DNA from 4 places in the Micromonospora sp. NPDC047762 genome. Region 1 is predicted to be linked to each of the others. Evidence: riboswitches for the same ligand, from Rfam matches in the RefSeq annotation. Region 1 holds a riboswitch; each other region holds the start of a gene.
The links. Region 1 has a riboswitch for cyclic di-AMP ahead of ACGF3C_RS12320 (C39 family peptidase). Riboswitches for the same ligand answer to the same signal wherever they lie in the genome.

Region 2: another riboswitch for cyclic di-AMP. It lies ahead of ACGF3C_RS01660 (hypothetical protein); the one in region 1 lies ahead of ACGF3C_RS12320 (C39 family peptidase).
Region 3: another riboswitch for cyclic di-AMP. It lies ahead of ACGF3C_RS15935 (coiled-coil domain-containing protein); the one in region 1 lies ahead of ACGF3C_RS12320 (C39 family peptidase).
Region 4: another riboswitch for cyclic di-AMP. It lies ahead of ACGF3C_RS04145 (NlpC/P60 family protein); the one in region 1 lies ahead of ACGF3C_RS12320 (C39 family peptidase).

Annotation. Positions count from the first base shown of each region.
Region 1 is NZ_JBIDCQ010000003.1:317,395-325,142, reverse strand. It holds gene ACGF3C_RS12330 (CDP-glycerol glycerophosphotransferase family protein) at 1-1,457, shown strand, start outside; gene ACGF3C_RS12325 (alpha/beta fold hydrolase) at 1,462-2,208, opposite strand; gene ACGF3C_RS12320 (C39 family peptidase) at 2,332-3,180, opposite strand; cyclic di-AMP (ydaO/yuaA leader) riboswitch at 3,412-3,552, opposite strand; gene ACGF3C_RS12315 (hypothetical protein) at 3,837-4,607, opposite strand; gene ACGF3C_RS12310 (hypothetical protein) at 4,741-5,223, opposite strand; gene ACGF3C_RS12305 (acyltransferase) at 5,317-6,552, opposite strand; gene ACGF3C_RS12300 (glycosyltransferase family 2 protein) at 6,852-7,748, shown strand, end outside.
Region 2 is NZ_JBIDCQ010000001.1:340,209-347,956, reverse strand. It holds gene ACGF3C_RS01665 (carbonic anhydrase) at 1-580, shown strand, start outside; gene ACGF3C_RS01660 (hypothetical protein) at 637-1,656, opposite strand; cyclic di-AMP (ydaO/yuaA leader) riboswitch at 1,661-1,791, opposite strand; gene ACGF3C_RS01655 (YibE/F family protein) at 1,958-3,328, opposite strand; gene ACGF3C_RS01650 (heavy metal translocating P-type ATPase) at 3,640-5,709, shown strand; gene ACGF3C_RS01645 (metal-sensitive transcriptional regulator) at 5,716-6,012, opposite strand; gene ACGF3C_RS01640 (heavy-metal-associated domain-containing protein) at 6,107-6,316, shown strand; gene ACGF3C_RS01635 (hypothetical protein) at 6,330-7,280, shown strand; gene ACGF3C_RS01630 (heavy metal translocating P-type ATPase) at 7,293-7,748, shown strand, end outside.
Region 3 is NZ_JBIDCQ010000004.1:418,085-425,832, forward strand. It holds gene ACGF3C_RS15925 (HelD family protein) at 42-2,159, shown strand; gene ACGF3C_RS15930 (cation diffusion facilitator family transporter) at 2,266-3,183, shown strand; cyclic di-AMP (ydaO/yuaA leader) riboswitch at 3,302-3,433, shown strand; gene ACGF3C_RS15935 (coiled-coil domain-containing protein) at 3,439-4,503, shown strand; gene ACGF3C_RS15940 (hypothetical protein) at 4,643-5,143, shown strand; gene ACGF3C_RS15945 (SRPBCC family protein) at 5,306-5,776, opposite strand; gene ACGF3C_RS15950 (PfkB family carbohydrate kinase) at 5,968-6,945, shown strand; gene surE (5'/3'-nucleotidase SurE) at 6,942-7,748, shown strand, end outside.
Region 4 is NZ_JBIDCQ010000001.1:836,579-844,326, forward strand. It holds gene ACGF3C_RS04110 (TetR/AcrR family transcriptional regulator) at 1-15, opposite strand, end outside; gene ACGF3C_RS04115 (2-dehydropantoate 2-reductase N-terminal domain-containing protein) at 113-1,048, shown strand; gene ACGF3C_RS04120 (LD-carboxypeptidase) at 1,243-2,181, shown strand; gene ACGF3C_RS04125 (2'-5' RNA ligase family protein) at 2,376-2,984, shown strand; tRNA gene ACGF3C_RS04130 (tRNA-Gly) at 3,155-3,228, opposite strand; gene ACGF3C_RS04135 (pyridoxamine 5'-phosphate oxidase family protein) at 3,498-4,055, opposite strand; gene dcd (dCTP deaminase) at 4,153-4,731, shown strand; gene ACGF3C_RS04145 (NlpC/P60 family protein) at 4,792-5,832, opposite strand; cyclic di-AMP (ydaO/yuaA leader) riboswitch at 5,846-5,981, opposite strand; gene ACGF3C_RS04150 (N-acetylmuramoyl-L-alanine amidase) at 6,217-7,748, shown strand, end outside.

The DNA.
Region 1 (7,748 bases):
GTTACTCCCGGCGGCTGGACGACGGGCTCGACCTCGCGCTGGTCGCCACCGGGCTGGTCCTGCTGGGTCTGGTGCTGCTGGTGGGGCCGCTGCGCACCGCCGGCGGTCTGGAGATCCGGACGGCCAACCTGCCGGTTCGCGCCTGGACGCCGCTGATCGCCGACCGGCTCGGCACGGCCCTGCTCGGGCTGCTCGCCGCCCTGGCGCTCGCCGCCGCGCTCGCCCTGCCGGCCGGTGTGGCCCTGACCGCCAGCCTGCTGGTCGGGGCGGGCGCCGGTGCGGTCGCGCTGGACCTGGCCCGGCGACGGTTCCGGCCACGCGCAGGTGGCGGGTCGGTGGCCGCCGCGCTGCGCCGGCACCAGCCGGAGTTCCTGCTCTACTTCTCCGCGCCTCCCGGCTCGGAATACCAGGTCACCATGTGGCTGCCGTACCTGGAACGGATCGGCCGACCGTTCCTGGTCGTGCTGCGTGAGCCGGAGTTCCTGGCCCCGATCGCGGCGGCCACCGACGCGCCGGTGGTCTACTGCCCCACCCTGGCGGCGATGGACCAGGCGTTGGTGCCGAGCCTACGGGCGGCCTTCTACGTCAACCACGGTGCGAAGAACAGCCACTGCGTCCGCTTCACCCAGCTCACCCACATCCAGCTGCACCACGGCGACAGCGACAAGGCGCCGAGCGCCAACCCGGTGTCGGGGATCTTCGACCGGATCTTCGTGGCCGGGCAGGCGGCGATCGACAGGTACGCCCGCGCCGGAGTGCAGATCCCGGCCGACAAGTTCGTCGTGGTGGGTCGTCCACAGGTCGAGTCGATCGAGGTGCGCCCGGAGCCCGCACGAGGGTTGGCGCACCCGACGGTGCTCTACACGCCGACCTGGACCGGGCACCACGCCGACGCCGACTACTGCTCGCTACCGGTGGCCGAAGGCCTGCTGCGCCGACTGTTGGAACGCGGCGCGACGGTGATCCTGCGAGCCCACCCGTACACCACGCAGAACCCGGCCTCGGCCCGGCAACTGGGCCGCCTGACCGAACTGCTCGTCGCCGACCGGGCCCGCACCGGCCGCCAGCACATGGTCGGCGCGGCGGCTCGGGAGCTGAGCCTGACCGAGTGCGTCAACTCCGCCGACGCGCTGGTCTCCGACGTGTCCGGAGTGATCTCGGACTTCCTCTACTCCGGCAAGCCGTACGCGGTCACCGACATGGGCGACGAGGGCGACCGGTTCGTGGAGCGGTTCCCGCTGGCCGGGTCGGGTTACGTGCTGCGTCGGGACATGTCCAACGTGGACGAGGTGCTGACCGCCCTGCTGGACACCGACCCGCTGGCCGAGGCCCGCTGGGCCACCCGCCGCCGCTACCTGGGTGACTTCCCGGCCGAGTCGTACGCCGAGGCGTTCCTGGCCGCCGCCCGCCGGGAGCTGGCGCCGGCCGAGGCGCTCACCGCGACCGCACCGGCATAGCCGCTCAGCGGTACGGGTCCAGCAGCGCCAGCACCGCCGCCGGGTCCTCCACGTGCGCGTTGTGTCCGAGACCGGGCAGCGTGGCGACCGGTACGCCGTACTCCTTGAGCTGTTCGTCGGTGACCATCGGGTCGTTCTCCCCGCGCGCCAGCACCACCGGCACGTCGGTCGCCGCCAGCAGCACGGCCAGATCGGGCTCGCCGACGGCGAAGGCGGCCGGGTCCATGGCGAGGCGCCACCGGCCGTCGACCTGGCGCAGCCCGGCTTCCACCACCGGGTGGTCCGGCGGGACCAGACCGGTGAGCCCGGCGACCCGCAGGTAGCGGCGAGCCGCCTCGGTGCGGGTGGCGAACCAGCTCACCGGTCGGACGGCGAGCTCGGCGGCGCGGGTCAGCTCGGCGGGTGACCAGAGTGCCTTGATGCCCAGCCCGACCACGGCGTCCACCGGCGTTCCGGCGTCGCGGGCGGCCAGCGCCAGGCCGACCACCCCACCCAGCGAATGCCCGAGCACGACCAGCCGGTCGTCGGGGACGAGGGCCCGCGCGATCTGCTGAGCGAAGCCCGCGAAGGAGTACGAGGGCAGCGGCGACGCCCAGCCGTGGCCGGCGAGGTCCGGTGCCAGCCACCGCCCGGGCCAGTGCTGCTCAAGGTACGGGGCCCAGGGCAACCACACGTCCCCGGTCGTTCCCATGCCGTGCAGCAGCAGCAGGACCGGCCCGCGGCCGGTGTGACCACCCGTTTCATCCACCACGGCCGCAGTCTCCCACGGTTCACGGTCGGGTACGAGGGCCGTCGATGGCGGGCCGGGCGGACAAACGCCGCGGGCGCCGGCCCCTTGTGGGAGACGGCGCCCGCGGCGGTCAGGGTGCCCGGGTCAGGCGGAGTAGCCCCGGCTGGTGATCCAGTTGGCCAGGTCGATCGTGGTGATCCAGTACGACGGGTCGGCCGGGTTCGCCGAGTCGGCGATCCGCACGGTGCGACCGTTGTCCTTGTAGCCCACCACGGCGATGTAGTGCCCACCGCCGTAGGAGTGCCACCCGCCGTTGGTGTCGACGGCGTCCCCGACGACGTTGGCCACCACGCCCCGGCCGTCGGTGACGGCCTTCACCACGTCGGCCTGGAGCCGGTCCATCTGGGCCGGGCTGGGCGCGCCGGGGAACATCCGGGTCCGGTACGGGGAGCCCTTCACCTCGGCGTTGAGCACCCGGGTGGTGTCCGCGGCCGAGTTGGTTCCCATCTCGGTGGTGCCCAGCTCGGCGCCGAGCTCCTCCTGGGTGCGGTCGATGCCGGCGGCGCTGAGCGCGTTCCGGGTGGCCGCCGGGCCGCAGTTGTAGTAGGTGTTCTGCGCCTCGTAGTCGTAGTCGAGCACCTTCGTCGCGGGGGGCTTCGGCGGCGTCGGCTTACGGGTGAGGTCGGGGTTGCTCTTGGCCTTGGCGGCGGGCGACGCGGCGCTGGTGGCCGGGGCGGCCGTGGTCGGCGCGGCGCTGGCCGAGGGGGACGCGTCCCGAGCCTCACTGCGGGAGGCGGCGACGTCGCTGCGCATCTCGGCGACGGTGGTCGCGGTGCGCTGGCCGGCCGGGGCGTCGTCGGCAGTGGTGAGCAGGGCGCCGGTGGTGGTGGCGATCGCGAGGGCTGCGGCGGAGGCGGCGACGATCTGGTACGGGCGCTCGGTGGCGAGGCGACGGAGCTGGCGCTGCAGGGTGTGCTTCACGGGGTCCTCCACGGATCGGGGGGAGAGCGGCACACCGGGGCCGGACCGGTATCCGGGCAGGCGCCAGCGCGCGGACCGTGGTCCGCGGGTGTGAACCGCTCAGGGGAACGCCCGGATCGGCCGGGCGGGAAAGGCGATGACCCGGGGGTCAGCTCACCGTCACGCGACGAATGAGCGGGTGCACCGCCGCGCCGTGGAGGCGAGGGAACAACCGAGGGGTGGAAAGGTGCTGCACGAGGATGGGACTCCTTCCGACACCGCCTACCGGGTTAGCTGACGGATTCGGGCGGGAAGACGCCCTACCGCGGGCCGTGGCTCGCGGATTCACCCCGGACTTACTGGTGGGTCCCCGGTTCGTTGATCACGATTAAGCGGGTCGATGCGGCGTCGCGTCTTGCGATCGGTTACCGCACCGGACGGGACGACACTACTGGCGTCTCAACGCCCTGCCAAGCCAGGTTCACCTGCGTAAACCCCAATTGGCGCCACAATTTCTGCGCGTAATGCCGATGATGTGACTCGATGGGACAACCAGTTACGGCGACGCCTACGGGCGACAACCGGACAGGCCGCAAAGAACGCGGCCACAATCGCGGGAACAATCCCGTCGATCGCGCCGGACGTCCGATTTTGCGATTGGGTGACCGGCCTCACATAACGGATTGGGCTCAACCCACCCGGGCCGGGCGCCACAGTGCCACGACGGCGGGACGCAACGCCCCGGCGACCGTGCGGCGGGCGGGGACCGGGGTCGGGCGGAGCCGGGCCGCCGCCGCGTACGCCTCCTCGGCGAGGGCACGGGCCGACTCGGCGGCCAACTCCGCGTCGCGCCAGGCGACCCGCTCACGATCGGCGGCCACCTGGTAGTCGGTCGACCGCGCATCCCGGATCACCCGGCTGATCAGCACCTCCTGCTCGACCGGGTGTCGCCGGGGATCCCAGCCGCGCCGGTGCCCGAACACGTCGCCGAGCTGCGCCATGGTCAGGTCGCCCCGCCAGTACGCCGCCATCGCCGCCCGGTGCAGATAACGTTCCCGGGCGGCGTACTCGGCGGGGGTGTGCGGGGTCTGCGGGGTGGGCAGTGCCCCCGCGCCAGCGAAGCGACGCGCGGCGGCGTCCGCCTCGTCGTACCCGATCCAGGCCTGCTCCAGCTGTTCCTGAGCGGCCAGCCAGGCGGCACGCCGCCGCTTGGCCGTGGTGGCCGCGCGGGCCGCGGCAACGGCCACCTCCTCGGCGTAGCGGCGCCTGTCGACGGCCTCGGCGGCGGCCAACTCCTGGGCAGTGGGCCCGGCCGGGACCGGGTCGCCAGTCGGCCGGGCCCGTTCGGGGCGGGCGGCCAGCACGGTGAGCAGGCCCAGCGTCAGCAGGAACAGCGTCGACCAGATGGCGGCGGCCCGCGGCACCTCGGTCACGAACTGGTAGAAGACGACGGTCTCCATGGTCGGCACCTCGGGGAGAGAGCAGTGCGATGGAAAGCCGCGCCGACCAGCGGGCCACGGCGGGCCACGGGTCGGCGGGTCAGGGAGCGGGTGGGTCGACAGGGCGCGGCGGCGGGACGGTCGTCCCGGTGGCTCAGCGCCCGGGTGGGGCCCGGGAAGCCCGACCGCTCGCACGGTCGGCGAGGAGCAGCCGGTCAGATTCGGCCGCGCTGGCCGGCGGCACGCCGGCCGCGATGGTGCCCTGATCGCCGGGGAGCGCCACCGGCGCGTCGACCGACCAGGTCGGGACCGACTCCTCGGTGGCTTTCGCCGGGGCCGGACGGGCTGCGCTGTGTGCCCCCGACCCGATGGCGTCGGCACCATCGTCGCCCTGCGCACGGCCGGCGTTGATGACGGTTGACCCCGTTGGCGCGGCGTGTCGGCAGGAGGCCGCCAGCGAACCGGCGACAGTGGTCGGCACCACGCTCGACGTGGGCCCCGTGCCGGGCGTCGACGTGGCGGCCGTGGCCGGGCCTGCGCCGAGCGCCAGGGCCGCGACGACGGCGAGGCTGGTCAGCACCCGAGTCGCCCAGCGCGCCACCCACCACAGCGGACAGGTGAACGCGACCGGAAGCACGTCCCCACGCTACGCCTCGCGCCGACCCGGGCGCATCGACCACGGGCGTGTCGGATCACGCCGCGCCGACCCCTTTGACCAGGGTGGACGCCGTCAGCGCAGGTCGACGTACGGTGATCGACCGCCGGCCTGACCGACCTCGCGGGCAGGTCCGTCGACCTCGCCGCGGGCGATGCTCGCGGGGTCTCGCGCGTCGTCGTCGCCGGCCGTGCGTTGTCGCGGGACGGGTGCTGGACGATCCGCGCGGCGCGGCGCGAGCCGGCGCATCATCGGGGTTTCGACGAAGCGGTGCAGCAACCCGGCGAGGATCAGGTTCGCCGCCAGGAAACCGAGCACCACGGCCGGGCCACGCCAGCCTCCGAAGCCGATCCCCCAGGTTCCGCTCCAACGCAGCACGCTCGTCATCACCAGCACGTGCACCAGGTAGAAGGCGAACGAGACCTCACCGAGCCAGACCAGCGGCCGGGACCGCCACGGCGAGCGCCGACCCCGCACGTCCGCGTCCGCGGCGGCGGTGATCACCAACAGGTACGCGACCGCGAGCAGCGTGGTCCACAGCTCGGCGCGGATCCACTGCGCGGCCACCACCCAGGTGACCAGGAAGATCCCGCTGGCCACTGTCAGTTTGGGACCGCGCCAGAGCCCCCGGCGCATCAACTCGGCCGCCACCGCGCCCAACCAGAACTCCAGCGACCGCACCGGCGGGAAGATCTGGGTGAACCACCAGCGGCTCACCTCCGGCACCAACTCCTGCGCCGGCCAGAGGGCGAGGATCAGCAGCGGCAGCGCGACGATCAGCGCCCAGAGCAGCTTCGGCCGGGCCCGGCGCAGCAGCGGCAGCGCCAGCGGCAGGCAGAGGTAGAAGAAGAACTCGCAGGACAGCGACCAGCTGACGGTGTTGATGCTGTAGAACCAGCCCGGGCGGGGGTCCCACGCCTGCAACAGCAGCAGGTTCTCCAACGCCGCCGCCGGCAGGACCGGGTCGGCGAACCACCAGGCGACCACCAGCGTCGCCACGAACAGCACCAGGTGGTTCGGGTAGATCTTGGCGATCCGTCGCCGCCAGAACGTACGCCGCGAGTCGCCCTCGCGGGCCGACCAGACCAGCACGAAACCGCTGAGGATGAAGAAGAACTGCACCCCGGAGAGACCGAGGGTGAACAGCGCGTCGATGACGGCCTTGTAGTCCGGCTCGGCGATGATCCGCATGGTGCCGGCGTGGAAGCCGAAGACCAGCAGAGCGGCGATCCACCGCAGCCCGGTCAGCGAGGGCAGCCGGGGCGGGGCCGGTGCGGGCCGGGCGGCCGACGTCGCGGCGACGCTCGTCATGCCGGGATCCCGGCGCTCGGCAGGGTCACCAGCACTGTCGTAGCCTCCTCGGCGCGGCGTCGGACGGCGCGACGGCGACGCCCACGACGACCCGGCAGGGCCGCACCGAGGCACCCTACCGGGTCACTCCCGGGTGAACCGGACGCATCCCACCCGCCCCACGAGGCCGCGCTCCCCGGGCCGGAAACCGCCCACCGGCTCGGCGTTAACCTCCCGCTGGGCGGGAGTTCAGAGAGTCCACCATCGGCGGCAACGTCAGGTTCCGGGGCCGGTCACCCGGGTCGTCGAAGGTGGCGGACGTGGTCAATGAGCCGACGCACGCACCGCTGCTGAGCATCGTCGTGCCCGTGTACGGCGTCGAGGCGTACCTGTACCAGTGCCTCGAGTCGATCCGGGCCGACATCCCGGCGAGCGAGTCGGACGCGGTCGAGCTGATCGCCGTCGACGACGCCTCCCCGGACGGCTGCGGTGACATGCTCCGCTCGTACGCGGTCAGCCGCGACGGCGTGCGCGTCGTGCACCTGAGCAGCAACGTGGGTCTGGGGCTGGCCCGCAACGCCGGGCTCGACGTGGCCAACGGCCGGTACGTCTGGTTCGTCGACAGCGACGACTGGTTGCCACCGGGCACGATCGCCGCGGTGCTGGACCGGCTGCGCCAGCACCAGCCCGACGTGCTGATGCTCGACCATCTGCGGGTGCACGAGGACGGCCGGCGGGAGGTCGACGCGAGCAGCCCGCTGCTGCGCGGGATCACCGGCGTGACCCGGTTGGCCGACCAGCCGCAACTGCTGCGGGTGCAGCACACCGCCTGGAACAAGGTGGTCCGCCGGGACTTCATGGACGAGCTGGAGCTGCGGTTCTTCCCCGGCTGGTACGAGGACATCCCGTTCAGCCACCCCCTGCTGATCGGGGCCGAGAAGATCTCCGTGCTGGACCGGGTCTGCTACCTGTACCGCCAGGGCCGCCAGGGCGCGATCACCTCCACCCGCAGCGGCCGGCACTTCGACGCCTTCGCCCAGTACGAGCGGCTGATGGACTGGGTCGCCCGGAAGCACCCGGACGAGCGGTTGCAGGCCGAGCTGTTCGAGCTGATGATCAGCCACTACCTGGTGGTGGTGGGCAACGATGGCCGGCTGCACCCACACCTGCGGCGCGGCTTCTTCCACCGGGCCGCCGCGCACTACCGTCGCTACCTG
Region 2 (7,748 bases), on a different contig from region 1:
CCCCAACCAGGATGCCGGGCACCGGGCCGCGGTGGCCGACGGGCAACACCCGTTCGCGGTGATCGTCGGCTGCTCCGACTCGCGGCTGGCTGCCGAGATCATCTTCGACCGGGGCCTGGGCGACCTGTTCGTGGTTCGCACCGCCGGGCACACCGCCGGCCCCGAGGTGCTCGGCAGCGTCGAGTACGCGGTGACAGTGCTCGGCACCCCGCTGGTGGTGGTGCTCGGTCACGACTCCTGCGGTGCGGTGCAGGCCGCCCGGGAGTCCGCCGCGACCGGCACCGCGCCGAGTGGCCATCTGCGCGCCGTGGTCGACGCCGTGCTGCCCAGCCTGCGCCGGGCCGCGGACGAGGGCGTGGACGACATCGACGGCATCGTCGACATCCACATCGCACAGACCGTCGAGACGCTGCTCGGGCAGTCGCCCGTGCTGGCCGACGAGGTGGCGCGGGGGCGGTGCGCGGTGGTGGGCGTGTCCTACCGGCTGGCAGCCGGAGCGGTACGCCAGGTGGCCGCCGTGCCGGCCGGCTTCGCGACCCCGGCCGAATCGACCGACCCGGCCGCGCCTGCCACCGTCTGACGCGACGAGGGCCGCTCCGCGTCACGCGGAACGGCCCTCGACGGGGATCGGGCGGGTCAGAGCAGCGACATGTGAACGTGGTCGGTGTGGTTCGACGGCCCGCTGTACGAACTCCAGCCGGTGGCCGGGAACCAGATCTGCCGGTTCCAGATCACGTAGTAGATGCCGAGCCGGTCGGCGTTTCGGATGAGGAACGCGGCGACGTTGTTGCCGTACGTCCGGGTGTCGTTGTTGTGCCACGGGGAGAACCCGCTCTTCTGTAGCGACCAGTCGCAGGCGCGGCCCTTCGGGTGCTCCCACGGCCCGCCGGGGCGGTAGCAGCCGACGAACCGGTTGAAGCCGGCCGCCTTGACCTCCTTGTACGCGTGCAGCGTGCGCGGCGTGACGCAGCCGGACGTGGTGGGGTCTTTCTCGCTGCACGACTGGGGCTTCCAGTCACCGTCGGCCGTGCGACCCGGGCCGATCTTCGCGACCTTGGAGGTGGCATCCACCAGGCCGCCGGTGAAACCCTTGCCGCCGACGAGGGAGAGCGCCTTGTCGGCCTCGCTCTTGCGCTTCGCCATCAGGGCGGTCTGCTTCTGCTGCTCGCGTACCTCGGTGTCGAGGGCCAGCTTGGCCTGCTCGGCGCGGGCCTTCACCTCGTTGACCTCGGAGAGCTTCTTCTCGTTGACCATGTTGATCTCGTCGAGCAGCCCGGCGCGCTGGACGAACGAGTCGGGCGCGTCGCTCTCCAGCAGCATCGCGACCGCGCCGATCCGGCCGGTCCGGTACGCCTGGGCGGCGATCTGCCCGACCTGCGGGGCCAACGCGTCCAGTTCGGCCTTGGCGCGGTTGACCTCCGCCGCCAACTCGCTCTGCCGCTTCTTGGACTTGTCCAGCTTGGACTTCGCGGCGGAATAGTCACGGTTGGCCTGCTCGATGACGTCGTTGAGCAGCTTGGGCTCGCCGTCCTCCTCGTGCCCGGACGGTGTGGGGTTCGTCGGGGCGGCGTGCGCCGGGAACGGCCCGGCGAACACGGTCAGTGCGGCGATCACGGCCACCACGGGTGTCAACCAGCGGCGTAGGGGTGCCGTCACAATGTTCCCTTCCGTCGACCGCCGACCGGGTTAGCTGACGGGTTCGGGGCGGAAGTGGCCCCTACCGCTGACGCGGATTCACCCCAGGTACCTGGGTCCCCGGCTCGCCGGTTGGCGATTGGGCGGTGGCACCGCAGGCGCCGCTTCGCGCCTTCATCGGTAACCGGCAGCGAGGTTACCCGAGAGTCGACCGGCTGAGCTATGCCTGGATGCCGACCAAAAGCGTCATTTCGCCATAGCGTTGAGTGACCAGTGACGCGGTTCTCAGGGTGGATGCCCGATCTGGTCACGCTGAGGAGTGTCACCATGCCGTATCCGTGCTCCTGTTCGACTCCGGCCACCGGTCGGTGGCCTCGGATGGGGGTGCGGTCCGCGTCCGGTCCGGCTCGTCGGAGCCGGCCGTTCGCGGTGAGCTGAGTGCGGCCAGTGCCTCGCTGCGGTCCGGCTGGGGCCGGGGCGCGGGAGCGTCGGAGGGAGCCGTGGCATCGGTACCCCCGGCCGCGGTCACCACAGCGGCCAGCCCGGTGGTCAGCGGCACGGCGGCGATCAGGCCGAGGGTGGCGACCGCGCTGCGGACGATCTCCTGCGCGAGGAACTCACTCGTGAGGATCTGCCCGATCGGCCGCGAGTCGGCGGTGAGCAGGAGCAGCAGGGGCAGTGACGCGCCCGCGTACGCCAGCACGATGGTGTTGACAGTGGAGGCGATGTGCGCGCGGCCGACCCGGGTGGCGGCACGGTACAGCTGCAACCGGGTCAGCCCGGGGTTGGCGTTCGCCAGTTCGGTGACGGTGGCCGCCTGGGTGACCGTCACGTCGTCGAGCACCCCGAGCGAACCGATGATGATGCCGGCGAGCAGCAGACCGTGCAGGTCCACGTCGCCCTGGAACATCGACAGGGTGGTGGCGTCCTCGCTGCCGAAGCCGGTGAGGTGGGTCGCGGCCGTGGCGATCGTGGCGAGCACGCCGGTCAGCACCAGGCTGCCCAGGGTGCCGAGCACCGCGACCGACGTCTGTGCGGTGACCCCGTGGGTCAGATAGAGCACCACGAACATGATCAGGGCCGCGCCGACCACCGCCACCAGCAGCGGTGACCTGCCCGCGCTGATGCCCGGCAGCACGAAGGTGAGCAGGATGGCGAAGCTGGCGGCCAGCCCGGCGAGCGCTGCCAGACCCCGCCACCGACCGAACGCGACGATCGCGGCCGCGAAGACCACCGCCAGCCACACCATCGGGGTGCCGCGTTGATGCTCGGCGATGTTCCAGTTGCTGACGGTGGGATCGATCGGATCGGCCAGTTCGACCAGGACGACCTCGTCGCCGACCTCGACCCGGGGTGCGCCGGGCCCGTCGGGCACCGGAGTCCGTACCTGCTGGCCGGCGGTCGGCCCATCGTCCACCCGCACGTCGACGGTGCCGCACCGCCCATCGCCGACCCTCGGTGTGCCCTCGGGGACCGACGGCGCCGGCGGGCACGGCTCGCTCACCACCCGGGTGACAGTGCCGGGGTAGCGCGGCACGTCTGCACCACCATCGGTCTGCGGCGACCCGCCGCGCGGCCAGAGCAGCACCGCGGCCAGCACGGTGGCGACGAAGAGGGGTACCACAGTCACGACGAGGATCCGTCGCACCCGAGGCGGGGCGGACGGAGCGGGGTGAGTGTGGTCGGCGGCCAAGGTGAGACTCCCAACGATCCGGTGCGGAATACGGGTCAGCGGGCCGGGCGGTTCACCGTTGCGGTGGAAACGCGGCGGACGGCGGGGCGGATCGCTGCCTGACGACCGCTTGATCACGGACGGTCAGTGCTCGGCCCGGTCGGCCGGGGGCACCGCCACGACGTGGCGGCGCCGGTGCCCGACTGTGCAGCGGCATTCGGAGGGCCATCGTGGGAGATGCTAGCCAGCCCCTCCGGGGGTTGCAGGTCGTGGCGGAGTGTCGGGCGGCCGAACCGCTCGCGCGGCGGTCTCCGGGGCGGCATGTTGGAGCCATGCCCGCTCCGTCACCGCCCCACCCCGACCGACCGCGACGCGCCGAACCCGTGCCGCACGACAAGCATTCCGGGCACGACAAGCACGCCGGACACGATCCGGCGATGTTCCGCCGCCGGTTCTGGGTCTGCCTGGTGTTGACCGTCCCGGTGGTGCTGACGAGTCATCTCGTGTCGGGCCGGCTGGGCCTGACCGGGGACGTCGTCCCCGGTCGGGGCTGGGTGGGCCCGGTGCTCGGCTCGGTGGTGTTCTGGTGGGGCGGTTGGCCGTTCCTGGTCGGTGCGGTCCGGGAGGTCCGGGACCGGGTGCCCGGGATGATGCTGCTGGTCGCGATGGCGATCACCGTCGCGTACGCCGCGTCCCTGGCGACCAGCGTCGGCGTCTTCGACCTGGACTTCTGGTGGGAGTTGGCCGCGCTGGTCACCATCATGCTGCTCGGGCACTGGCAGGAGATGAAAGCCATCGGACAGGCCCGGGGAGCGCTGGCGGCGCTGGCCGCGCTGTTGCCGGACGAGGCCGAACGGGTGGCGGCGGACGGGCGGGTCGAGGCCGTGCCGGTGACCGGTCTGCGGATCGGCGACGTGGTGCTGGTCCGGCCGGGCGGTCGGGTGCCGGCGGACGGCCGTGTCGTCGAGGGCGGCACCGAGCTGGACGAGTCGATGATCACCGGGGAGTCGCGGCCGGTCGCCCGGTCGACTGGCGACCGGGTGGTGGCCGGCACCGTCGCCACCGACTCGGCGATCCGGGTGCGCGTCGAGGCGTTGGGTGAGCAGACCGCCCTCGCCGGCATCCAGCGGATGGTCGCGCAGGCCCAGGCTTCCGGTGGACGGGCCCAACTGTTGGCCGACCGGTTCGCCGCCGCGCTGTTCTACCTGGCCACCGGCACCGCCGTGCTGACCGTGCTGGTCTGGACCGCGCTCGGTCAGCCCGACGAGGCGGTGGTCCGTGCGGTCACCGTCCTGGTGATCGCCTGCCCGCACGCGCTGGGTCTCGCCATCCCGCTGGTCGTCGCGCTCTCCACCGCGCTCGCCGCACGGTCCGGGATTCTGGTCAAGGACCGGTTGGCCCTGGAGCGGATGCGGACCGTCGGCGCGGTGCTCTTCGACAAGACCGGCACGCTGACCCGGGGCGAGCACGGGGTGACCGACCTGGCGACGGCGTCCGGCGTCGAGCGGAGCGAGGTGCTGCGGATCGCGGCCGGCGTCGAGTCGGAGAGCGAACATCCGTTGGCCCGGGCGATAGTGGCGGCGGCCGGCCGTGGCGGCCCGGCCCGGGCAGCCGGGTTCCGGTCGCTGCCGGGCCGCGGTGTGAAGGCGACAATCGACGGTACGGAGTACGCGGTGGGCGGGCCGGCGCTGCTGCGCGAGCTGGGCCTTTCGCTCCCGGCGGAGCTGGAGGCCGCGACCGGGCGGTGGTCGGCGCGGGGTGCCGCGGTGTTGCACCTGGTGCGGCTGCCCGACGCCGTGCTCGGTGCGTTCGCGTTGACCGACGAGGTGCGTCCGGAGGCCCGGCGCGCTGTCGCCGAGTTGCGTGCCGAGGGTGTCCGAAACATCGCCATGATCACCGGTGACGCCCGGCCGGTGGCCGAGGCGGTCGCCGCCGACCTCGGCTTCCGGCCCGGCGTCGACGAGGTCTTCGCCGAGGTGCTGCCGTCGGAGAAGGACGATCGGGTGGCCGAGCTCCAGCGGCGGGGGTTGGTGGTGGCGATGGTCGGTGACGGGGTGAACGACGCGCCGGCACTGGCCCGGGCGGACGTGGGCATCGCGATCGGCGCGGGCACCGATGTGGCCATCGAGTCCGCCGGGGTGGTGCTGGCATCCTCGGACCCGCGCGGGGTGGGGGCCGTGGTCCGGCTGTCCCGGGCGTCGTACCGGAAGATGCGACAGAACCTGGCCTGGGCGGCCGGCTACAACGTGGTGGCGCTGCCGCTGGCCGCCGGGGTGCTGGCCTGGGCGGGCGTGGCGTTGAGCCCGGCGGTGGCCGCGGTGCTGATGTCGGCGTCGACGATCGTGGTGGCGCTCAACGCTCAGTTGCTGCGCCGGGTCCGTCTCGATCCCGCGCCGGACTGAGCGCGGTCAGCCGCGCTTCATGAGCCGGCCGACCGCCGCCATCATCTCGGTGGCCATCTCGTCGGCCCGACCCTCGGCGGCGCCCTCGTGCATGCAGTGCCGGGCGTGCCCGTCGAGCAGCCCGAGGGCCACCTTGTCGAGGGCGGCCTGGATGGCGGAGATCTGGGTGAGCACGTCGATGCAGTAGCGGTCGTCGTCGACCATCTTCTCGATGCCCCGGACCTGCCCCTCGACGCGGCGGAGCCGCGCGAGCAGCTGGTCCTTGCTGGCGGTGTATCCGCGGATCGGGGTGGGTGCGGTCATACCGACCAGGATAGCGTACCCCCAGGGGGTATGGTACGGTCGGTTCTGTTGAGATACCCCCACCGGGTACCGGTACCACGAAGGAGACGATCCAATGGTCGACACGACGTACCAGGTGCAGGGCATGACCTGCGGGCACTGCGTCAGCGCGGTGAGCGCCGAGGTCGGCGCCATCGCGGGTGTGCGTGACGTCCAGGTCGACCTCGCCGCCGGCCGGGTCACCGTCAGCAGCGACCAGCCGCTGGACACCGCCGCCGTCCGGGCCGCCGTCGACGAGGCCGGTTACGACCTCGTCGACGCGTGATCGGCGGGCCGGCGTGCGTACCGTGACGAAACTGGCCGGGTTCGCCGTCGGCCTGGCGGCGGTGTTCGGCGCCGCCTACGGGATCGGCCGGGTCGTCGACCCCGCCCCGGTCGCCGAGAGCCGGCACGACGATGCCGCCACCACCCCGACGGCGGACGAGCGGGGCGGGACGGGCGATCGGCTGCCCGGCGGGTTGCTCGTCTCCGAACGTGGCTACACCCTCGAACCGGTCGACGCCCCGGCCGACGAGTTCGCCTTCCGGATCGCCGGCCCGGACGGCCGCCCGGTCACCCGGTACGACGTGGCGCACGACAAGCAGATGCACCTGATCGTCGCCCGTCGGGACCTCTCCGGCTTCCGCCACGTCCACCCCGAGCTGGCCGCGGACGGCACCTGGCGGGTCGACACCCCGCTGGCCGGCCCCGGGCAGTGGCGGGCGTTCGCGGATTTCACCCCGACCGGGGGTGAGCCGTTGACCCTGGGCGTGGACGTGACAGTCCCCGGCGAGCTGACCGAACGGCCGTTGCCCGCCCCGACGGCCAGCACCACGGTCGACGGCTACACGGTCACCCTGACCGGTGCGCCGCAGCCCGGTCGGACGTCGTCGCTGACCCTGACCGTCAGCCGGGACGGGCAGCCGGTCACCGACCTGGAGCCCTACCTGGGCGCGTACGGGCACCTGGTGGCACTGCGTCAGGGTGATCTGGCCTACCTGCACGTGCACCCGGACGGGGCACCCGGCGACGGGCGCACCCGGCCCGGTCCGGCCGTCACCTTCCTCGCCGAGGTGCCCTCGGTCGGCAGCTACCGGCTCTACCTCGACTTCCAACACGGCGGGAGGGTGCACACCGCCGAGTTCACAGTGGTCGCCGGCGCCGCCCCGACCGGAGACGCCCCGAAACCGAGCGGGCCCGCACCGACCGGCGGGGCCGACCACGGCACCCCCGGGCACGGACACGACTGACGGGACCAGACGATGACCACCACCAGCAGACCGCTGCCCGAGGCGCCGAACCGGATCGAACTGGCGATCGGCGGGATGACCTGCGCCGCGTGCGCCGCCCGCATCGAGAAGAAGCTCAACCGGATGGACGGGGTGAGCGCCACCGTCAACTACGCCACCGAGAAGGCGACAGTCCGGTACGCCGACGGCGTCACGCCGGACGACCTGATCGGGACCGTGCAGAAGACCGGTTACACCGCGGCGCTGCCAGCCCCGCCCAGCGCGGAACCCCCGGTGGACCCGTTGCGGGGGCCGCGTACCCGGCTCTGGGTGTCGGTGGCCCTGAGCGTGCCGGTGGTCCTGCTGGCCATGGTCCCGGCCTGGCAGTTCGACTACTGGCAGTGGCTGTCGCTGACCCTGGCCGCCCCGGTGGTGGTCTGGGGCGGGCTGCCGTTCCACCGGGCCGCCTGGACCAACCTGCGGCACGGC
Region 3 (7,748 bases), on a different contig from region 1:
CGGTTTCCGCCGCCTGCCGGCGACCTCTGAAGGAGCGTGCGTTGACCGACCAGACCGGCCTGGAGCAGGAGATCGCCGTCGAGCAACGACACCTCGACCGGGTGTACGCCCGACTGGCCGAGCTGCGGCAGTCGGCCGTACGCGCCGAGCGTGACGGCTACCGGATGGCCCGGGTGGGCACGCACGGCGCACTGGTCGAGCGCGACGCGATGGTCTTCCACGCCGCGCAGCGGCGGCACACCCTGGACGCCGAGCACGAGGGGCTGGTCTTCGGCCGACTGGACCTGCGCGACCGTCAGGTACTGCACGTCGGGCGACTGGGGATCCGCGACGAGAACGCCGTCACGCTTGTCGTCGACTGGCGCGCGCCGGCCGCCGCCGCGTTCTACCAGGCCACCCCGGCGCAGCCGCTGGACGTGGTGCGGCGCCGCACCATCCAGTCCCGCGCCGAGCGGGTCACCCGGATCGAGGACGACCTGCTGGACCCGACGGCCGCCCCGGAGGGGATGACCATCGTCGGTGACGGCGCGTTGCTGGCCACCCTGTCCAAGGCCACCGGCCGGGGCATGCGCGACATCGTGGCGACCATCCAGCGGGAGCAGGACGAGGCGATCCGCTCGCCGGGTTCCGGGGTGACGATCGTCGCGGGCGGCCCCGGCACCGGCAAGACCGCTGTCGCCCTGCACCGGGCCGCGTTCCTGCTCTACTCCGACCGCAGCCGCTACGCCGGCGGCGGCATCCTGGTGGTCGGCCCGTCGTCGGTGTTCGTCGAGTACATCGGCTCCGTACTGCCGTCGCTCGGTGAGGACACCGCGACCCTGCACTCGCTGGGCACCCTCTTCCCGGGCATGACGGCCACCCGCCCCGACCCGCCCGAGGTGGCGGCGGTGAAGGGCTCGCTGCGGATGCGCCGGGTGCTGGAGCGGGCGGCCCGCGACGCGGTGCCGGGCGGCCCGGGTGAGCTGCGGCTGCTCTACCGGGGCACGCTGCTGCGGTTGGACCGGGTCGCGCTGGACCGGATCCGGGACCGTGCGCTGCAACGCGGCGCACGGCGCAACGAGGTGCGCCGGGCCGGTTTCGACGGGGTGTTCGCCGCGCTCTGGGCGCAGGCCCGTGAGCTGAGCAGCGGTCGGCTGCCGGAGCAACCGGCCTTCGAGGCGGAGATCGCCGAGCGATCGGAGTTCCGGGAGTTCCTCAAGGCGTGGTGGCCTCGGCTGCACCCCCGGCATGTGCTCGGCTGGCTGGCGCAGCCGGACCGGCTGCGCCGGTACGCCGGGGGGATCCTCTCCTCGGCGGAGATCCGGCTGCTCAACGCCGCGTACCGGAACCTGGACTCGGCCGGGCTGACCATCGCCGACGTGGCACTGCTGGACGAGCTGGACGCGCTGCTCGGCAAGCCCGCGCAGCCGGCCCGCGCGCGACGCGACCCGTTCCACCTCGCCGGCGGCGTCCGTGAGCTGAGCACCCTCGGTGAACGGCAACGGGCCGCCCGCGCGGCGGCCCGGGAGCGCCCCGAGGACTACCGGGACTACGCGCACGTGGTGGTGGACGAGGCACAGGACGTCTCGCCGATGCAGTGGCGGATGATCGGTCGACGCGGCCGACTGGCCTCCTGGACCGTGGTGGGCGACCCCGCGCAGACCGCGTGGACCGGCGATCCGGAGGAGCTGACCCGGGCCCGCGACCAGGCGCTGGGCCGGCGTAAGCGACACGACTTCACGCTCACCACCAACTACCGCAACTCGGCGGAGATCTTCGCGGTGGCGGCGGCGGAGATCCGGCGGCTCTACCCGGACCTGCCGCTGCCGACCGCCGTCCGCTCCACCGGGGTCGAGCCGGTGGAGCTGGTGGTGCCCGCGACGGGCTTGGAGACCGCGACCGTGGAGGCCGCCGCCGGCCTGCTGGCCGAGGTGGAGGGCACGGTCGGGGTGATCACGCCGGTCCCCCGCCGGGACGAGGTCGCCGGTTGGCTGGGCGCGCTCGGCGCGCCCAGGTTGCAGGTGGTGACCAGCCTGGAGGCCAAGGGCATGGAGTACGACGGGGTGGTGCTGGTCGCCCCGAGCGAGATCCGGGCGGATCCGGGCGCCGGGGTGCGCACTCTGTACGTGGCGCTCTCCCGGGCCACCCAGCGTCTCACCACCATCGACCCGACCGGCTGACGTGTGCGGACTGCCGCAGGCGGCACGCCCTGCCCGTACACTTGCACACATAGCGATGTGAGCATACATTTGACCGGGTCCCGACCAGCGGCGGAAGGTGGTTCTCGTGGGCGCAGGTCATGACCACCACCATGGGTCCGTCGCCAATGCCGCACACCAGCACCGAGGTCGGCTCTGGGCGGCCTTCGGGTTGCTCGCCACCCTGATGGTGGTCGAAGCGGTGGTCGCACTGCACACCAGCTCGCTCGCCCTGCTCTCCGACGCCGGGCACATGTTCACCGACGTGCTCGGCATCGGGATGGCGCTCGCCGCCATCACGGCGACCCGGCGGGCCACCGGCGACCCGCAGCGCACCTTCGGGCTCTACCGGCTCGAGGTGCTCGCCGCGCTGGCCAACGCCGTCCTGCTCTCCGGCGTCGCGATCTACGTGGTGGTCGAGGCGATCCGCCGCTTCGGTGACCCGCATGAGGTCATCGCCGGCCCGATGCTCGCGGTGGCCGTGCTCGGCCTGCTCGCGAACATCGCCGCATTCGCGCTGCTGCGCGCCGGAGCCCGGGAGAGCATCAACCTCCAGGGCGCCTACCTGGAGGTGCTCGGTGACCTGCTCGGCTCGGTCGGCGTCATCGGCGCGGCGCTGCTCATCACCGTCACCGACTGGTGGTGGGCCGACCCTCTGGTCGCGGTCGCCATCGGCGTGTTCATCCTGCCGCGCACCTGGCGGCTGGCCCGCGCCGCCATCCGCATCCTGGTGCAGGCCGCCCCGGAGCACCTCCAGGTGACCGCCGTGCACGACCGGCTCGCCGCCGTCCCCGGTGTCGTCGAGGTGCACGACCTGCACGTCTGGACGCTCACCTCGGGCATGGAGGTGGCCTCCGCCCACCTGACCATGGCACCGGGCGCGGAGGTCGGCGCGGTGCTCACCGCGGCACGTACGGCCCTGCACGACGACTTCCGCATCGAACACGCGACCTTGCAGATCGAGCCCGGCGCCGCTTCTGGAGCCTGCGGCTCCATCGAATGGTGACCGGTTCGTCGATTTCCGTGGTGACGCACGCACCGTCCGTCACATCGGCTGCAGCGGCCCCACCCGCACCGGTAGGCTCGGTCCCGGCCGTCACCAGGCGGCGCCCTCCCGGCGCCGGTGGCGGTCGCCGCCTAATCGCCCACCTGGGCGAACCGGGGAACCATGTTCCTGGGGTGTATCCGCGTCAGCGGTAGGGATCTTCCGTCCCGAACCCGTCAGCTAACCCGGTCGGCGGCTGACGGAAGGACATGCGCAGTGGCACCAGCACGACCACCCGCCGCCCGACTGGCGGCCCTGATCGTCGCGATGTTCGCCCTCGGCGTCGCGCTTCCGGCCGGCACCGCCTCGGCCGCACCCCCGACCGGCCTGCGGGCCGCCGCACCCGACTCCGACGAGGAGGGCGGCACCCCGGCGTTGCGGGCCCAGCTTGAGGCGGCCAGCAAGGGCTACCTGGACGCGAAGCGCGCCCTGGACACCTCAGTGCAACGGCAGAAGCAGCTCGGCACCCAGTTGAAGACCATCGAGGTCGAGATCGACCAGCGCAACGGCAAGGTCGGCGAGATCGCCGAGGTCGCCTACCGCACCGGCCGGCTCGGTGCGGTGTCGGCGCTGCTCAACAGCAACACCCCGGAAGGCTTCATGGACCGGGCGGCCGCGCTGGACGCGGTGGCGGCCAACGAGGACCGGGTGCTGCGCGACCTGCTGGACACCAAGGACAAGGCCAACCGCACCCGCGTCGCCCTGGACGGCGAGATCAACGAACAGCGCAAGCAGGTCGCGGTGATGGCCAAGCGCAAGGAGCAGGCCGAACGGGCCCTGACCGTGGCCACCACGCCCAAGCCGCAGACCACTGCCGACGCCGGCTCCAACCGGGGCACCTCCAGCGCCAACGCGAAGGCCGCACCGCGCAACTCCGACGGCTCCTGGCCCTCCGAGTCGTGCAGCGTCAACGACCCCACGCCGGCCAACGGCTGCATCACCCCGCGCACCCTGCACGCGCTCAACCAGGCCAAGGCCGCGGGATTCACCCGGTACGTCTCGTGCCACCGCCCCAGCGGCTCGGGTGAACACCCGAAGGGCCGGGCCTGCGACTTCGCGGCGCAGAAGAACGGCTTCGGCGGCAACGCCACCGGCGGCGACAAGACGTACGGCAGCAACCTGGCCGCGTACTTCATCCGCAACGCGGACCGGCTCGCCGTGCTCTACGTGATCTGGTACAGGCAGATCTGGCTGCCCAGCAGCGGGTGGAAGTCGTACAGCGGGGCGCAAGGCACCCCGTCGACCGACCACACCAACCACGTACACCTGTCGGTCTACTGACCCACGCGTCGTGATGCCTGTGAGCCACTGATGCTCACAGGCATCACGTGCGTCCGGGGCCGGGCTACGTCACCGGGCGTACCCCTGATGTCGTCGCTCGTCGGACGACCCGGCCGCGGCCGGCGGGCAGCATCGCGGTATGCCTCGGATCCGACCCACCACCCGCAAGGCGCTGCTCACCCTGCACCTCGTCACCTCGCTCGGCTGGCTCGGCGCCGACCTGGTGCTGCTCACCCTCGGCGTCGCCGTGCAGCGGGGCGCCGACCCGGCGGTGGTCTATCCGGTCACGGCCCTGGTCGGCACGGTGCTGTTCGCGCCGCTGAGCGTCCTGGTCTGGCTGATCGGAGTCGCCAGCTCGCTGCTCACCCCATGGGGCCTGCTGCGCCACCGCTGGGTGCTGGTCAAGCTCGTGCTCACCACGGTGATGGTCGGGCTGGTGCTGTTCCTGCTCACCCCGAATCTGCGTCACGCCGGAGCGGTCGGCGCCGCCCTGCCCGCCCGCGATCGCGCTGACCTGGTCATCGCGCCGGCGGTGTCGACCAGCCTGATGGTCATCGCGACAGTGCTCTCCACCTACAAGCCGTGGGGCCGACGTCCCACCACCCGCCCGACCCGCAACAGCACGCCAACCCCGATCTAACGCCCCCACACCCCGCCCTGCCCGCCCTGCCCGCCCTACGCGCCCGCGATCTTGCACTTGCTGCGCCGACATATGGCTTCATCCCACTGATATCGACAGCCGAAAGTGCAAGATCGGCGCGCCGAGGGGCGCCGCACGGGGTCGGCCACGGGGCGGGGTGGGTCAGGGGTTGGGGGGCGGGGTGTTGGTGGTGCGGTCTAGGGCGGCGCCCAGCCGGGTGGCCAGGGCGAGGTGAGCGGCCTGGGCCTGGCGGAACGCGTAGCGGAACAGGGGCCTCGGCGCGGTCAGGGTGATCTCGACGTCGACGCGGGTCAGGCCGTCCGGCTCGGCGCGTAGTCGAGTGTGGTTTCGCACCGTGGTGGCCGGCCACTGGCGGGCCACCATGACGATCTCGTCGGCCTCGCTGATCAGCACGTCCGCGTGGTAGGTGGTCCGGAAGCGCAGCGGACCGGCCGCCAACCGGTCGTTGATCGTGTAGCTCGCATGGGCGCCGGGCCGGGGCGGTACCCGGCGAACCCGCACGATCAGCGGATGCAGCTCGCCCTGCCGGGTCAGGTCGCTGAGCAACGCTGCCGCCTCGGCGGGTGAGCACCGGGCCTGGACGGTGTAGCTGAAGGTATCGCTGCTGAGCACACCGTCTCCCGCCGTCGTCTGGTCGCCCGATCGTCCCGTACCTATGTCTGGCTGGCAACGCCCCACTGACCCTCAGCGCCGCGCCGGACCGGGCTGATGCGACGACCTGCCACCACCTGCGCCATTAAGGTCGGTTAGTACGAAATATCCCGAAGGTGCCGGAGGGCGGCCAGCATGAACGGCGACGACCGATGAGTGGGCACGTGATGGTCTTCGCGCCCACCCCACAGCTGACGGTGATGGTGGACCAGCCCAACGACCACCCCGAGCTGCACCTGCACCCCGGCGGGCAGGGCGTCTGGCAGGCCCGGATGGTGCTCTCCCTCGGAGTCCACGTGGTGCTCTGCGCCGCCCTCGGCGGTGAGATCGGCCAGGTGCTGGAGCCACTGCTGGTCAGCGAGGGTGTGGACCTCAAGGTGGTGGTCCGTGACTCCGGCAGCGGCGGGTACGTGCACGATCGCCGCGACGGCTCCCGGCAGGAGATCGCCGACGTGCCCGGACAGCCGCTGAGCCGGCACGAGATCGACGAGCTGTACAACCTCGCCCTCGGCGAGGGCCTGCGGGCCTCGGTGAGCATCCTCAGTGGGCCGAACGAACCGTGGCTCGTACCGGCCGACCTGTACCGACGCTTCGCCGCCGACCTCGGCGCGAACGGTGCTCGGGTGGTGGTCGACCTCTCCGGCGATCACCTCGCTTCGGTGCTGGAGAGCGGGGTGTTCTTCCTCAAGGTCAGTCACGAGGAGTTGATCCGCGACGGCCGCGCCCGCAGCGACGACACCGAGGAGCTGACCCGGGCCATGTACGAGTTGCACGCGGGCGGCGCCGAGACCGTGGTGGTGAGCCGCGCCGACCAGCCGGCGTTGGCGCTCATCGACGGGGAGCTGTTCCAGGTCGAGATGCCCCGGCTGGAGGCCGCCGACCCACGCGGCGCGGGCGACTCGATGACGGCCGGAGTGGCCGCCGTCGTGGCCAGGGGCGGCGACATTCGGACCGCCATTCGCACCGGCGCCGCCGCTGGCGCCCTGAACGTGACCCGGCACGGCCTGGGCACCGGGCGGCTGGACTCGATCACCGGCCTGGTGGACCGGGTCCGGCTGGTGCCGGCGGACAGCCGTCAACAGGAGCGGACCACCCCGGACGAGTTGGCCGGCCGGGTGGTCGAGCGATGACCCTGCGGGTGTTGATCACCAACGACGACGGGGTCGCCGCGCCGGGCATCCAGGCGCTGGCCTGGGCAGCCAGGCAGCGGGGCCTGGACGTCGTCGTGGCCGCACCGATGGAGGAGGCGAGCGGCACCAGTGCCGCGATGAGCGCCGTGGAGCGCGACGGACGGGTCGTCGTGAACGACCATCCGCTGCCGGACCTGGCGGGGGTGCCGACGTACGGGGTCGCCGGGTCCCCTGGCTTCATCACGCTGATCGCCCTGCACGGGGCGTTCGGACCACCGCCGTCGGTGGTGCTCTCCGGCGTCAACCGGGGCGCCAACGCCGGCCGGGCGGTGCTGCACTCCGGGACCGTGGGCGCCGCGTTCACCGCCGCCAGCAACGGCTGCCGGGCGATGGCGGTCTCCCTGGACGTGCTCTCCGTGGGCGAGGCGACGGCCGCGAGCGGTGGCGCCGCAGTGGATGCCGCAGCCCGGATACGCGACGCCGAGCGGCACTGGGGCACCGCCGCGCGGGTCGCCCTGGACCTGCTCCCCCGCCTGACCTCCGCGCCCATGGAGAGCGTGCTCAACGTGAACACCCCGGACCTGCCGCACGGGCAGTTGCGTGGGGTGCGGCGCGGCACCCTGGCCAGCTTCGGCCAGGTGCAGATGACGGTGGCCGAATCCGGCCACGGGTTCGTCCGTACCTCGCTGGAGGAGCCGGGGCAGGCCGCACAGCCGGGCACGGACGTGGCGTTGCTGGCCGCCGGGTACGCGTCGGTGACGGCCATCCGAGCGGTCACCGAGGCGACCGACATCGACCTGACC
Region 4 (7,748 bases), on a different contig from region 1:
CTTGGCATCGGTCACGTGGGGCTCCAGGTTGACAAGTGGAGACTGTCTCCATATTTTTAGAACCGGAGACAGTCTCCGATTATAGGGTACGAGGTGCCGCGTGAAGATCTTGATGTTCGGCCGGGGCGTCATCGGCGCGACGTACGGGTGGGCCCTGGAACGGGCCGGGCACCACGTCGAGTTCTATGTCCGGCCGGGGCGGGCGGCAGCGTACGGCGATGCGATTGATCTCGACCTGCTCGACGCCCGGCGACGGCCGTGGGGGAAGCGCGTCGCCGAGAGGTGGCCGGTGCGCTACCGCGAGTCACTGGAGCCGGACCATGACTTCGATCTGATCGTGCTGAGCGTGCAGCACTACAACTTCGCGGAGGCCGCGGCCTTCCTGGGGCCGCGCGTGGGCAACGCCACTGTGCTCGTCTTCAACAACCTCTGGGTCGAGCCGATGACCGCGACCGAACACCTTCCCGCTGACCAGGTGGCCTGGGGCTTCCCCGGGGCTGGCGGCGGCTTCGGCGACGACGGTGTGCTGCATGGGGCTCTGCTGCCCGTGGTCTTCTTCGGCACTCTCGACCGGCCGCCGACCGAACGCGAGCGGGCCGTGCGCCAGGTGTTTCGCGAGGCGGGGTTCAGGCTCCAGGAGAGCTCCGACTTCCGTGGCTGGCTGTCGATCCACTTCGTTCAGAACGCGGGCCTGCACACACAGAGCCTGAAGCAGGGCTCGTTGTCCAAGCTGACGCCCGGCAACATACGCGAAGCGATCCTCGCCATCCGCGAACTCCTGCGGCTCGTCGAGGCTCGCGGCGTTGATCTGCGGCGGCACCGCAGCGAGCTACTTCCTTTCACCGCGCCCGTCTGGCTGGCCGCACCGGTGATGGCCTGGCTGTTCAGGCACTTCCCGCCGATGCGCCTGGTGATGGAAGCCCACGCCAACCCCGAGGAGCTGCGCGCGGTCTGCCGCGACACCCTGGCGGAGGCGCGCAGGCTGGGCGTTGAGGTGCCCCGACTGGAGGCGGCCGAGCCCTACTTCGCTGCCGAGAGAGCGGCCTAGGCATCCACGCGCTGGTGCTGAAACGCCTCAGGCATGGGCCGAAATGAGTCGCGTACGGACCGACGCACCTGTTGGATCTCGACATGGAGCATGAGCTTGTTCGTCCCCGAAAGGCGCGTCCCGGGGACCACCTCGCGGTCCTCTCACCGTCCTTCGCCGCCGCCGGTGCCTTTCCGGTGATCCACGAGCAGGCCATGCGACGGCTTGCCGACCTGACCGGCCTCGTACCTGTCGAATACCCCACCACCCGCCAGGTGGGTGCGACCGCGGCAGCGCGTGCGGCGGACATCAACGCCGCCTTCGCGGACCCCCGGGTACGCGGCATTCTCGCCGTCATCGGCGGTGAGGACCAGATCACCGTCATTCCTCACCTGGACGCCGACCTGGCCCGTGCCGACCCGAAGCCGTTCCTCGGCACCAGCGACAACACCAACCTGCACCACTGGCTCTGGGGACTCGGCATCGCCAGCTTCTACGGCGGGTCCTCCCAGGTGCACCTCGGCCCCGGGCCTGCCGTCGACGACGTCCACGTCCGGTCGCTGCGAGCGGCGTTGCTCACCGGGGAACGTCTGGAGATCACCGACCCGGGTGAGTCCGAGGACATCGGCGTCGACTGGGCAGATCCGCAGGCGTTGAAGTCGTTCGGAGAGCGCGAATCGACGGAGCCGTGGAGCTGGCACGGGCCGGCCCGAGCGGTCACCGGCCGCACCTGGGGTGGCTGCCTGGAGGTCATCCAGTGGATCCTGACGGCGGGACGCTTCCCGTTCCCCCCGGAGGTCCTGAACGGCGGGGTGCTGATCATCGAAACCTCGGAGGAGCTTCTCCCCGCCCGCGAGGTCGGCTGGATCGTCCGATCACTGGGTGAACGCGGTCTCCTCAGCGCCGTCGACGCCGTCCTGGTCGCCCGTCCGCCGGTCTCCGACCACACCCGTCGACCCCCGGCCGCAGATCGGGCGCGACTTCGCGAGCAGCAGCGCGACACGGTCGTCGACGTGGTGACCCGCTACAACCCCGAGGCGGTCGTCTGCCTCGGGGTGCCGTTCGGCCACACCAAGCCACAATGGATTCTTCCGCATGGTGGCCCGGTAACCGTCGATGGCGTGGAACGTCGCATCTTCGCCGACTACCGGTAGAGGCCGTCCGGCAACGTGGCCTACGCCCGCCTCACCGAGCGGCCGTCCTTCCTCGCTGCCCGAATGCGGTCCCGAGACTGAGAACGGGCGCTTACCCACCACGCCTCCTACTGCCCGACCTCTGGGGGGTGCGGGCCTCCTGGCGGGTGGTGAATCCAGTGGACCGGCACCGACCGTGGCGGAAAGCTGTGGGGATGGAACCGACACAGACGGCGCTCATCGTGCCGATACCCGAGGCCGAGGAGGCGGTGGGCCCCTTCCGGGCATCGCTCGACCGGGCCGCCGGATGGGGGGTGCCAGCGCACGTGACCGTCCTCTACCCGTTCCTGCCCCCGCAGCAGCTCGATGAGCAGGTCTTGGCCGTACTGCGCGAGACCATTGCCGGGATCCCTCGGTTCGACGTCGCACTGACGGACGTCGGCTGGTTCGGTGACACGGTCGTCTGGCTTGCTCCGCAGCCAGCTCGCCCGTTCCGGGAGCTCACCTCGGCCGTGTGGCAGCAGTTTCCCGAGGCGCCCCCCTATGCCGGGGCGCACAGCGATGTGGTGCCGCACCTGACCATCGGTCACGACGCCGCCAAGCCCACGCTGAACCACGCCGCAGAAACCATCTCCACGTACCTGCCGATCAACGCGGCCATCGACAGAGTCAGGCTCATCGCCGGAACACCGGACATCAGCCCTTGGCGCACCGTCTTCGAGTTCCCGCTTGGCACCACACCACCTGCGCCGGCTGGCACGGCAGTCACAGCGGCCAGGGCCTCGATCGGGGAGCGGGTGACGGGCGACCGTCACGTCAGCTAACCAGGTGACCGACGTACTGACTGTGAATCAGCAGAAGGCGCGCGGGGCAGGGCGGTACATCCGTTGTCGGGTGCCGCTCCTGACGTGCAACCACCCACGGCAAGCGCAAGAAGCGATTGGAATGGATGAAGGCCCAGGTCGGGAACATGTCCTGACCTGGGCCTTCATCGTGGAGCGGGTGACGGGAATCGAACCCGCACTGTCAGCTTGGGAAGCTGATGTTCTGCCATTGAACTACACCCGCAAGCGGCACCACTGTACCCGAGTCATCGAGCCCGTGCACCCAGGCACCCCCGGTGACCGCAGGTGTCCGCGGACCGTGCCGCTCGGGTCGGCCGGGGTGATCGACTCGGTTTCCTGGAAGTCGGGGCATCCGGAGCGCCGGGATACCGCGGTTTCGCTGAAGTCGAGTGGATCATGCGGGAGTGGCGGCTCGCCGGGCGTGGCGGGCGTACGCATCGGTGCCGGCTCCGTCACGACGGAGCCGGCACCGATGATCTTCCGGTCGTGTGGTCAGGCGGCCGTGCACTGCACGTCACGGCTGAGGAGGGTCGGGCGCGTCTGCGGGACGGCGAGGGGCGCTGCCACCGCCGACTGGGCGTTTGGGTCGAGCCAGACCCGAACGGCCGGCCGGCTCGGCCCGAGACCCGGAATGCCCGCGATGTGCTGCTCGCGGCGGGTGAGCATGGCCACGTCGACGGTGAACTCGAAGAGCCGCCAGTCGACCTGCGGCTCGGCCCGGGCGCTCTGCGCCAGCTGCGCCACCCGGATCGGATCGGTCACCGGGCGGGCGTGACCTGCCACGTACGCCTCGTCGTCGCTCTCCTCCGCAGGGAACGAGTGCAGCGCGTAACGGCCGTCACGTTCGAGGTCGCGGCGCTTGGGCGAGTCGATGATGAAGCAGAACAGCCCCTCGGCGGTGATGACCGGGGAGACCGGATGGACGCGGGGCCCACCGTCGGCACGGACCGTGGCCAGATAGCCGAAGCCCGGCCCGTACTGCTGAAGGAGAACGCGGATCCCGTCGGCGAGTCGGGGCTCGTCGGCGGCGAATTCGGACCAGGAAGCCATGTGGGCATTCTATCGAACAAATGTACGAGCAGCGACCTCGACGCGCTGGTCCAGCACCGAATCCGGCCACTTTTGGCAACGCGGCTATGGTGGTCCGATGCTGCTCTCCGACCGTGACCTGGTCTCCGAGATCAAGGCCGGCACGCTGGGCTTGGAGCCGTTCGAGCCCACCCTGGTCCAACCCTCCAGCATCGACGTCCGACTCGACCGGCTGTTCCGGGTCTTCAACAACCACCTCTACACCCACATCGATCCGGCCATGCAGCAGGACGACCTGACCTCGGCGGTCGAGGTCCCCGACGGCGAGCCGTTCGTGCTGCACCCGGGGGAGTTCGTGCTCGCCTCGACGCTGGAGGTCATCTCCCTGGGTGACCAGCTCGCCGGCCGGCTGGAGGGCAAGAGCTCCCTGGGCCGGCTCGGGCTGCTCACGCACTCCACCGCCGGTTTCATCGACCCGGGCTTCTCCGGTCACGTGACGCTGGAACTCTCGAACGTGGCGAACCTGCCGATCACCCTGTGGCCGGGCATGAAGATCGGGCAGCTCTGCATCTTCCGGCTCTCCTCGCCGGCCGAGCACCCGTACGGCTCGGTGGTCTACGGCTCGCGCTACCAGGGCCAGCGGGGGCCGACACCCAGCCGCGCCTGGCAGCACTGGCGCACCTGGCCCACCCGTTAGGACCAGAACGACGAGGGCCCGCCGCGAGGAGATCGCGACGGGCCCTTCGGTCACACTGGGTCAGCCTGGACGGCCATAGCTGTGGATCGGGCCGTCGTCGACCTTCTTCATCTTGACCGGTTGACCGGCCTGCGAGGCGTGCACCACCCAGCCGCCGCCGACGTACATGCCGACGTGGTGGATGTCGCTGTAGTAGAAGACCAGGTCGCCGGGGCGCAGGTCACCCTTGCTGACGTTCTTGGTGACCCGGCTCTGCGCGGCGGCGTTGTGCGGCAGCGACACGCCAGCCTTCGCCCAGGCGGCCAGCATCAGCCCGGAGCAGTCGTACGAGTTCGGACCCTCGGCACCCCAGACGTAGGGCTTGCCGATCTGCGCGCAGGCGAACTTGACCGCGGTGCCCGCGGCACCGCCGGGGTAGCTACCCGGGCAGGGCGCCGGGCGCAGCGGACCGCCGCCGCCGCTGCCGTACACCTTCAGGCGCAGCTTCTGCAGGCGGTCGATCTCGTCGTTGATCTGCTTCTTCTTCGCCGCCAGCTGAGCTTCCGTGCGGGTCAGCTGGGCCACCATCTCGTCCAGTGGCGCCTTCTGCGCGGCCAGTTGGTCGCGCAGGTCGGCCACCTGGCGTACGTCCTTCTGCTGGTCGTGCGCGAAGCGGTCGAGCATTTCGAGCTGGCCGACCACCTCGCTGGGCGACCGGCTGCCCAGCATCGCGTTGACGGTCGAGACGTTCTCACCCATGTAGGCGCGTACGGCAAGGGCGCTGACCTTGTCCATCGCGGCGTCGACCTGGCGCTCGAGCGGAGTGATCCGGGCGGCCAGGGCGTCTGCCTGCTTGCGCTTCGCGGCGAGGTCGATGCGGGTGGCGTTGTGCCGTTCGATGATCGGTTCGAGCTTGTTCCAGTCGGCGTCGATCTGGCGCTCGATCTCGGCGACGGAGGGGTCGGCGTGGGCCGCCGTGGCGCTGCCGGTCAGAACGACGGCGACGCCGGCCAGCGCGGCGAGTGCGGTGGTGAAGCGGGACCAGCGTGGGCGCGGCACGATCGACGCCGGGCCGGCTGATGCCGACCGCTCGGACGACGGCCGCGGGGCATGGAGTGCCACCGGGGTTCCGTACTCCTTCTTCCTGACCGCCTACCGGGTTAGCTGACGGGTTCGGGCGGGAAGTCGGCGCCCTACCGCAGTGGCTGCGGATTCACCCCGAGGGACCTGGGTCCCCGGTTCGCTCGGAAACGACTCGGCGGTGTCGGTCCGTTACCGCCCGGGGTGGGCGGAGCTGCTGTCGGGCCGACAAATGACCAGAGTAGAGACGCCCGTTACCGATCCGCAACCCGTGCGGCCGTGACACTCCGTACGGATTGGACGAGGTCACCGACCGTGTGTGAAGAATTCTTTCCGTACACTTCGATAGATGGAAAGGTATTGACGCGAGCTCCCGGACGGCGCGATGGTGACCTGACCTCACTCCGCGAGAATCTAGGGGGTTCGATGCACCATCCAACCCTGTCGACCGGCTGGCGCGCACTGCTCGCCGCCACCGTGGTCGCCGCCGCGACAACGGTGCCACTCTCCGCCGGCCCGGCCGCCGCCGCGCCCACCACCGACCGCCAACAGCAGTACGCCGACGCGGCCACCGAGTACGGCGTACCGGCCGTCGTGCTGCTCGGCGTCTCCTACCTGGAGTCCCGTTGGGACACCAACGCCGGCACACCGAGCACCAGTGGCGGCTACGGCCCGATGCACCTGACCGACGTGCGGCACGTGGCCGCCCTACCCGGACGCGCTCACCACGACGCCGGCGCCGAGGACCCGCGCGGCGACGGCTCCCGGCCGGCCCGGGTGCCCGCGCCCCGACCGGTTGAGGCGCCCGCCCCGTCCACCGCCGCGTTGCAGACCGTCGACGCCGCCGCCGCGCTGACCGGCGCCGCCCCCGAGGCACTGCGTACCGACGCGGGCCTCAACATCCGGGGTGGGGCCGCGCTGCTGGCCGCGTACCAGAGGGATCTGGGCGCGCCGGTCGGCGCGGACACCGACCCGGCGGCCTGGTACGGCGCTGTGGCCCGCTACTCGGGCGCGGACAGCGCCGACGCCGCGGCGGCCTTCGCCGACGAGGTCTTCACCACCATCGGCGCGGGCGAAGCCCGGGTGACCGACGACGGCCAACGGATCACCCTGCCGGCCCGGACGGTGCGGCCCGAACGTTCCTGGCTGGACCGGCTGGGCCTGCGCCGGCTGGCCCGCCCGGACGGGGTGGAGTGCCCCCGCACCATCTCCTGCGAGTGGATCCCGGCGCCCTACGAGGCGTTCGGCGAGGGGGACTACGGCAACCACGACCTCTCCGACCGGCCCGCGCGGCAGAAGATCGAGTACATCGTCATCCACGACACCGAGGCGAGTTGGGCCACCACCCTGCAACTCGTCCAGGACCCGACCTACGTGAGCTGGCACTACTCGCTCCGCTCGGTCGACGGGCACATCGCCCAGCACGTGAAGACGAAGGATGTCGGCTGGCACGCCGGCAACTGGTACGTCAACGCGAAGTCGATCGGGTTGGAACACGAGGGCTTCGCGGCGCAGGGCACCTGGTACACCGAGGCGATGTACCGGACCTCGGCGAAGCTCGTTCGGCACCTGGCGCTGCGGCTGGGCATCCCGCTGGACCGCCAGCACATCATCGGCCACGACAACGTGCCCGGCACCATCCCCTCGACAGTGCGGGGGATGCACTGGGATCCGGGCCCCTACTGGGACTGGACGCACTACTTCGACCTGCTGCACGCCCCCCGACTGGACACCGGCACCCCGGCCACCGGGCTGGTCCGGATCGACCCGGACTACACCACCAACCAGCCGGCGTTCACCGACTGCGTCACGGTGGGCGTGCCCTGCGCTCCGCGCGGCTCCTCGTCGGTGGTGCTGCGCAGCGCGCCGTCCACTGACGCGCCGCTGGTCAACGACATCGCGCTCCGCCCGGACGGCAGCCCGAACACGATGGCCGTTTCGGACCACGGGGCCCGGGC